DNA from 2 places in the Psychrilyobacter atlanticus DSM 19335 genome. Region 1 is predicted to be linked to the other one. Evidence: riboswitches for the same ligand, from Rfam matches in the RefSeq annotation. Region 1 holds a riboswitch; the other holds the start of a gene.
What was found. A riboswitch is a leader RNA that binds a small molecule or an ion and turns the genes downstream of it on or off. The one in region 1 is predicted to bind cyclic di-GMP.

Region 1 (4,438 bases):
ATAGAGCTAACCTGGCATCAATCAAATTTGGTTATAAATTCGGCGAAAATAAGAGAGATGTAATCTCAAGAGAAAAAGAAGAGGCATTAAAAGCAGAGTATGAAAAACAACAAGCTGAGGAAACTGCTAAAATAGCTGCAGAAAATAAAACAAAGGAAGAAGCGGCTGCTTTAGAGACTGAAAATATTGCTAAAGAAAATGAAAGAACCGAAATCCTAAAAAAATATAATAACGTGATTGTTGCCGATGGTTATTCTATGGATAAAAACAAACCTATGAATGTCAATCAAGAATTTTTAGAAAATATTGCTAGTGATTTATCCGAAGAGTCTGGGACTCTTACAGTTAGGGCTTATACAGATAATACAGGATCAGAAGCAGCTAATTTAAGAATTTCTAAAAAAAGAGCAGATAAAGCTGCTGAAGCAATAAGAGAAGGAATCAATAATGAAAATATTGAAGTTATATCAGAAGGATTAGGAGAAACTAATTTTTTAACTGATAACTCTACTCTCAATAAAAGAAAAACTAATAGAAGAATAGAAGTTAATTTTATAGCTAAATAGTATAGGAGGAACAATGAAAAAAATAATATTAATAGTTTTATCTATTTTAACATTAGTAAGTTGTAATTCCAATTTAGATAAAGAAAAAAAATCAAGTATAAATATAACTGCAACTTACCGTGAGAGGATAGCGTTATTACCTGGAGCCAAAGTTATAGCAATACTAGAAGATGTTTCTAAAGCAGATGCACCTAGTATTGAAATAGCAAAACAAGAGATACCGGCAGGGAATTTACCTTATAAACTAACAATTGATTTTCCTGAAAAAGATATTATTCAAAACCATAGATACAACGTAAGAGTTAAGATTATGAAAGACGAAAAGTTACTTTTTACATCGACAGATTCATATGATCCTTTTAAAGAAGATGAAAAGGTAATTATATTGAAAAAAACAAAATAAATCATCAAATTTAAAACATAACGGAGGTAACAATGAAAACACTAATTGCTTATTCAAGTAAAACAGGAAACACCAAGAAGGTCGCGGAGTCTATTTTAAAGGCTTTTCCTAAAGGAGAAATTAGTGACATCAAAGATATAGATAATCTTGATTATGATCTTATTATTGTCGGGACATGGATTGATAAGGGGACCGCAGATGCAAAGGCTCTTAAATTCATAGAAACTATAAAAGAGAAAAAAATAGCTTATTTCTTTACATTGGGTGCTTATCCAAATTCTGATCATGCAAATGACTGCATAAAAAATATAGATAAATTGTTCCTGGATAATAAAAATACCCTCATTGGAAACTTCCACTGCCAGGGTGCAATTGATCCTAAATTAATTTCCTGGATGTCAGAGCTTCCGGCTGAAAATCCACTCTCAGCTAGCAAAGGGAATGTCCAAAGATGGAAAGAAGCTGCTAAACATCCAGATGAAAAAGATTTTGAAAATGCTTATAACTACTTTAAAATGTTAGTATAGTTTTTAAAGTTTAAAATCAATAAAATATCACTTAAAATTATTAAAAATACTATGATATATAATATTTAGGAATTTATACCTTAGTGTTTTAGTTGATGCAGTTTGTTTTTCAAATAGGAAGTTTTAGATAGATTACTAATTTAAATTATAACCCATGGAGTAGGATACTAAATAAAAGTATTTATTCCGTGGGTTTTTGATAAAGATTTAATACTACGAGTGTAAACAAAGTTAAAGTACATTGGGAAGTGCATTCTAAAAAATATTTAATTTATATCAGTATAGCGATAGGAAGAAAAGGAAAACAAAAATATAATTATAACATATAAATCATCAAAAAACAATCTCTATAGGTAGGGATAGAAAATAGAAAAATTGTTATTATAAATAAGATTAAATTACAAAATAAGGAGAGGATTTTTATTTATTTCAAAAATTATAATGGATTGAGGGGCGAAAGAAAAAAAACACTGTAAACTAATAAGTATTAAAAGTTGAAATTATGAAAGATAAAGAAAAATTTCCATTTTATAACTTATTAACCGTTGAAGAAAGGAAAAATTTTAAAGTAAAAATTTATAAAAAAAATGAAATTATAACTTTGATTGAAGAAGAAGAAAAATTTTATTTTATATTAGAAGGAGAAGCTAGATTTTTTAAAAATTTAGAAAAAATAAGGTTGGCTTCGGCTTCTATTCTTTCAGAAGGTTATATTATAGGAATAATGAAGTTTTTGAATGGAGTAGGGGCGGGAGATGCAGTAGTTACAACAAACACTTTAAAAGCTATAAAATTAGATGTTAACATGGTTAAAAGGTTGTTAGAGGAAAGTGTAAAGTTTAGTAATTATATTCTAAATATAACTTCTAAACGGTGGGTAGAAACTGTAGAAGTAATGACTATAAGGAGTTTTTCAGGGAACAAAGGAATTATAGCTTATTATTTAATAAAAAAGTCAAAAGAGGGATATATATATATTGAAAATTATAATGAAGTAATAAAAGGCTTAAACATCAGTGGGAATGGATTTTATTCTACTATAAATAAATTTTTAAAGGACGGCATAATTGAAAAATCTAAAAATAGCATAAAAATATTAAATTACGAAAGATTAAAGGAATTTTATATAGATTATTTACATTGATAGGCTTTTAGAATAAATTAAATGGATCTCTCAATCAAATATATTTTAAACTCATTGGCAAACCAAGGGAAATCTTGTGACGCAAAACTATAGGGCCTCTAAAATGGCAGCCAGTTACAGATCTTTTTTAGATCTGTATTTTTTTGAGATTTTGAACTGAATAAAGTTAGAAAGAGTTAAGTAAGAAGGGAAATATAATATATATTTTAAATTTATTTAGGAGGGAAATAGAAGTGAAAAGAAAGTTGCTTAAAATTATGTTATTTTTAATAACAACAGCGTATGCTTTAGGGGCAATAACTATAAATAAAGACGCAAGTATATCAGAATATATACCTGGAGAAGTTTTCACCTATACTATAAGGATAGAAAATAATGATTTTGTAGAAGTAAGAAATTTAACAGTAAATGATGATATGAGTAGTTTACCTCTTATAGAAAAATCTGTGTCTGTAGATGAAGGAATAGGCAGTAGCAGTAAAACTTATAGTTTTAATAATAAAAAATTTAATGCTTCAGATGTTACTGTGGGAGCAAATAGTTATATAGAATATACTTTGGAGGTTGAATTAGACATTGATGCTAATGGAGATATTACTAATATTTCTAAAGTCATGGGTGCAGGAATTTCTGAAAGTTCTAATGTAGTTGTAAAAGAATTAGATCAAGGTGCTGCCATTGGTTTAAGTAAAACTTCTCCAACAACTGAATATGACAATGGGGAGAAAATAGAATATAAGATTAAATTAACTAATAGCAGTAATAAAACAGTTAAAGATATTAAAATTTTAGATGATCTGTCTAGTTTGGGGTTTAGTAATGTAGATCTTGTAGTGTCTACCAGTGGTATAGGAACAGATTCAAAAGTTTCAGATGGTAACCTACCGAGTATGGAACTAGATATTCCAGATGCAATAATAGGACCAAATGGAAGCATAGTCTATACCCTTACTGGTACAGTTAATAATACTCAATCTTACCCTATTGTAAATAAAGCTAAAGCTACAATAGCTGGAACAGATAAAGTAGCTACAGTCACTCATACAAGGATACTTTATGATTATAGTATTTTTAAAAGTGTCAATAAATCAAAGTACACCTTAGGGGAACCGCTTATATATACTTTAAGACTAGAAAATAATAAAACAAACAAGGTAAAAGGTTTAGATATTACAGATCTTTTATCTACTATTGTAGCTAATACAACAGCAGGAAGTGATGGATTAGCCTTTGATATGTCTAATACTACCGTTAGTGCCAACGTAAGTTCAGGTTCTCACTCTGGTCTATCTAGTAACCCACTTAATGGAGATTTAGTAGCTACTTCAGCTGAGTTAGCTCCTAATGGATGGGTAGAGTATACTATTTCTGCTAAAATTAATAATAATATTATAGGAGAAATAAGAAATACAGCTACGATTATTGAAACTACTAGAGATAACAACACTAAAACTAGTAATGAAGTTGTTGTTGATCCTGGAAAAGCTAATATAGTAGTAACAAAAAAAGTAGATAAAACCAAGGATTACCTTCCAGAGGATAGTTTGACCTATACTATAAAAATAGAAAATAATGGTGGAGGATATGGAGAGGAATATATAGTCGAAGACCTTTTAAGCGAGGTTAAAACTTTACTAGCTAATGAAAATACAAATTATTTTGATTCTACTGACATTACTAGTGGAAATCCCTTTGGAATAGGAATTATTGAGCTTATATACATTGGAGATAATAGTAGCTCTAAAAACTATACTCTTGGTTCCCAACAAAGTAATAAAGATTTAACTGATAGGGTTTA
Region 2 (4,438 bases), 210 kb from region 1:
ATTTTTTCCTCTATCATAATAAGTTTTATATTTACTCTCTTTTATTACTATCCCGCTTATCTGACTGGAAGCATCAAAAAGGTTATTTCCTTGGAGATAGGTGTCTCCTATCTCAATAGTTTTACCTTCAAACACATCTGGATAATTCATCCTCCAATAATTTAGCTCATATTCTGGATAAGCCTTAAATGAAGCAGCAAAATCTCCATATAGCAACGGAGTTCTATAGTCTATATCCAGCTTACCATAATCCTCCTTATGTTCTTCCTTTTCTTGATCAAACCATTTTAAAATATCATCGGCATTATATTTTAATTTTACCATCCCCAGTGACAGTAATTTTTTTTCTATATCCTCTTTCTTCTTCTTTTCTCTTTTTTTCTTTCTTATTTTATTTCTTCTTTTCTTTGCCTTTTCCCTAAGCTCTATGCTCAAATAAAAATTTGGATAGATTGTTAACCTGTAATCATCTAGATCCCATTTCACATTTGTTATGGGTAGTATTTCAGGTAGACTCCCCACCTCTATATATAATTCATTATTTTTTATGAAACTTCTATCGTCATCAAACTTCCAGTAAACAGATTTTTCTCTTTTATTTCTAAAAAATTCTGCTTTTAGTTTTCCAGAAACAACTTTTTCTTTCTTATCTATTTCTATCCCTGAAAGTTCTATAAAATCTAAAAAATTTCTTAGGCCTATATATACTTTTTCTGTTTCATAGTTTAAAAAAACACCAAAGAAAGGGTCTTTTAATTTATTCTTAACATCTATCAGCATATAGCCTTCTTCAAAGTTTTGAGGTATTCCATCTGCAAAAGTAAGTATATTAAATAAAAATAATAAGATAAATAGATATTTTTTAATTTTCATACTCCTGCTCCACTTCGATAATTTATTTGATATTTTTTTAAACTCTGTACTAAAAAAATCAGTTTATACTTTCGCTAGTTACCGTTATAATTATATTTTCATCTATTTCATTGTTGCCTGTAGCAGTATCTTTAATACTAATCATTCCTCCTATATAAAAAGGTAAATCTGTGGGTATTTCATTCCACTTCCCTGTAGAACTAATAAATTCAATAGTTATATTTTCACTATCTAGGAAAAGTTTATTCTTTCTGATATCTCCGCCGCTAAAAGATACAGATACAGTATCTGTTGGTTTAGAGGATACAAATGAAACTATTACTCCATTTCTATCTGCTAGAATAGTCGAGTTATTGCTCCCACTGTCAGGGATTACTATATAGTCAAAGTCAAGTCCCCCGCTTATATCAACATCCAAATTTGCTGTACTAAAGGTTATTGACTCACATATGATAAATATCAATACTAAAATTATTTTTTTCAAATGATTCACCCCTTAAAAATTTTAGCTATATTTCGTCAAAAAAATAAAGTATGGCATAAAACCATACTTTAAATAGTTATATTTTCTCAAAACTCTAAATAGATTTTCTATTATATATTAAACAATTGAGTCATAAGTTACAGTTACAGTTACATTTTCACTAATATCTACATCTGAACTAGTCGCTCCAGCGCCAACTGTAATTGTCCCACCTATGTATAAAGGTGTTGTTGTTGGTATTCCAGCCCATGTCCCAGTTGAAGTAACAAAATCAACATAAACTTTATCAGCTTCTTTAGTATATTTTGACCCTTCTACCCCTGTTCCACTAAGTACAACTGATACAGTTTCATCTTTATCAGCAGCATTGAAACCAACTGTGATACCAGTTGAATCTGTTCCAATAGTTCTTGTATTAGTTCCTGAATCAGGAATTACAACATCTCCAAACGCCATATCTCCTGAAATGTCAACGTCCAAGTTAGTTATAATTTGTGCACTTAAATTAAAAGTTCCAGTATCTACGTGACCTGTAGTACTTGTAGGTGTTGAAGGTGCTCCAAAGGTAATTGATGATAATGCAAGTATCCCTGTTACTAGTAAAATTCTTTTCTTCATAATAATTAATCTCCTTTTTTCCTTTTTTTTTGTAAAATTTTTTGACATCTATATTTTTTGTCGTTTTACAGCTTGTATATTTTTTCAAATTTATATTTTTTATTTTTCTCATAAAATAGTACCGTAATTTTCGAAGTTTTCTTTATCTCTTCCAATTCAATTCCGATATTTTTTGTAGTTCCTCTAAATAGAGAGGCTGCTTTTTTATCTATTTTTTTCAGCAGTTTATTTTTTTTATCATAAAATTTTATCTCAGCTCTCAATGCAAAGGAAGTGTTTCCGGTGTTTTTAACCACCCCATTCAGCTTATACCCCTTTTGAGTTTTTTTTACTTTCAATTTTTCATATTCTGCTGCATAGATGAGATTCCCTGTTCTTCCATAGATTGGTGTACCAACTCTAAGACTGAATCCTTCATCACCTATTTGCTTGATTTCTTCATAGTACAATACACATCTGTATTCACCATCAGCGATATGACGGTCCTTTGGTGGCTTCACTATAAACCTTACCCTTTTTCTTCCATTTGCCGGTATGGTGACATATCTAGGATAAACCTTTACCCAATCACCCATATATAATTCCTCATCTTTAAGGTTTGCTGGTTTTTCTGCGTATATTTTTACTCTTAAATTTTTATTTCCTGTGTTCATTATAAGCTGTTCCTGGGTTTTGGCTCTGTTCAAAGTAATCCCAAAGGATGGTTTTATTACAGAAAAACCAGCATAACTATAAGTAAGAAAAACTAAATTTAAAATTATTACTCCTATTATTCTTTTCATGGTTCCCTCCATTTAAATCAAAAAAATGCAAAAAAAAAAAAATGCATAACCTTAATAAGTTATGCATTAAAATTAAAAAATTAACTAAAGTGCTTAAATTAAAGGCAACTGGCAGCCATATCTAATATAGACGTAGACCCTATAGCTTTGCGTCCCAAGGTTTCCCAAGGTTTGCTATTTTCTTTTTTATCAAATATTTCAAAAAAAATATTTGGTCATATGCTAAACATATTTTAATTTTAAAAAAAATGTATGGCACATTTCATAACGGATGTTATTATAACACGATTTACTTTCAGAAAAAATTAAAAAAAATTAATCCATTTTTGAATTTCAAAACAAACACGTTTCATTTAACTGCATAAGAAATCAAATTAGAACTAAAAACAAATTAAAAGGTCATGAATAATGAAAAACTAAGGGTAATTTTTATTTTTTTCCATAATTTTATTTTTATAAATTACACTTCTATAATAAAAGCCATTAAAAGTATAGAAAAAAATGAATTACTAGGTCACTGTTTTAAAACTTAGAAAGATGATAAATTAATATGAAATAGAAGATAATTTATTGATGAAAATCCTTGAAGATACATTAGAAAAGATATCTACAAGTGAAATTAAAGACTTCGTAGAATCTGTAGATTAAAAAAATATTGAATAACTAAAAAGAGCCTCTTAAAAATTTTAAGAGGTCTCTTCCTTTATAAAATAATTTTAACTACTTTTCATTGTCGAAAATATCTTTAAAGTGATTATGATTTCTTAGAAAAATTCTGACTATATAGGGATCAAAATGTTTTCCACTTTCAGAACTTATTATTTCTACTGATTTTTCATGGGTAAATGATTTCTTATATACTCTTTTCTGCCTCAATGCATCGTAGACATCTGCCAGAGCTACTATTCTGGCTTCAAGAGGAATTTCGGTTCCCTTGAGTCCCTTTCCATAGCCGTTCCCATCCCATTTTTCATGGTGGTACCTTATAATATTTAGAGCCACTTCACTTACCTCTAAATCCTTTATCATATTATACCCTATCTCTGCATGTGTTTTCATAGTTTCAAATTCTTCTTCTGTTAATTTTCCAGGTTTCTTTAGAATGGCATCGGATATACCTATCTTACCTATATCATGCAGGGAGGCATAAAGACCTATCTCCTTTATAAATTTATTAGATAGTTTCATTTCATATGCTATAAATTCAGAATACCTGCTTATCCTCTTTACATGATCTCCGGTATCTTCGTCATTATATGTGTTGGCGTTTTCCAGTGCTTCTACCATTCCCAGAGTTATATTGGTTAATTTTGAATAGAGTGCCTTAAATTTTTTTAAATGAATATACACTGCCAAAAATCCTAATGCTGAAATTAAAGTTATAATTATTGAAATTTTAAAATCTTTTATAACTTTAATTTTTCTTTCTAAAAAATTATTTTTTCTGGATTCTATACTGGAGAAAAAATCCTTTGTATATGAATTTATTAAAAAATAAAGAACTTCATTGTCTTTAGGGATACCAAATTTAAGGCTTATTTTGTCTGAAATAATTCCAGTAGTTTTTATACTCTGTATATTATATTTTTTCAGTAAATAATGAACTTTTCGTACTCTGCCTATTATAACATCGACAGCTCCCTGGTCTAAAGACTCTATAACATCTCTATCTGTATCAAAT

Region 2: another riboswitch for cyclic di-GMP. It lies ahead of K337_RS0114175 (fimbrial biogenesis chaperone); the one in region 1 lies ahead of K337_RS0115130 (DUF11 domain-containing protein).

Annotation. Positions count from the first base shown of each region.
Region 1 is NZ_KE384548.1:701,351-705,788, reverse strand. Features, by position in the region: gene K337_RS19405 (OmpA family protein) at 1-566, shown strand, start outside; gene K337_RS18750 (YbaY family lipoprotein) at 580-969, shown strand; gene K337_RS0115140 (flavodoxin family protein) at 1,002-1,496, shown strand; gene K337_RS0115135 (Crp/Fnr family transcriptional regulator) at 1,999-2,640, shown strand; cyclic di-GMP riboswitch class I at 2,687-2,762, shown strand; gene K337_RS0115130 (DUF11 domain-containing protein) at 2,874-4,438, shown strand, end outside.
Region 2 is NZ_KE384548.1:495,634-500,071, reverse strand. Features, by position in the region: gene K337_RS0114190 (hypothetical protein) at 1-873, opposite strand, end outside; gene K337_RS0114185 (hypothetical protein) at 932-1,357, opposite strand; gene K337_RS0114180 (hypothetical protein) at 1,475-1,975, opposite strand; gene K337_RS0114175 (fimbrial biogenesis chaperone) at 2,041-2,757, opposite strand; cyclic di-GMP riboswitch class I at 2,858-2,943, opposite strand; gene K337_RS0114170 (HD domain-containing phosphohydrolase) at 3,478-4,438, opposite strand, start outside.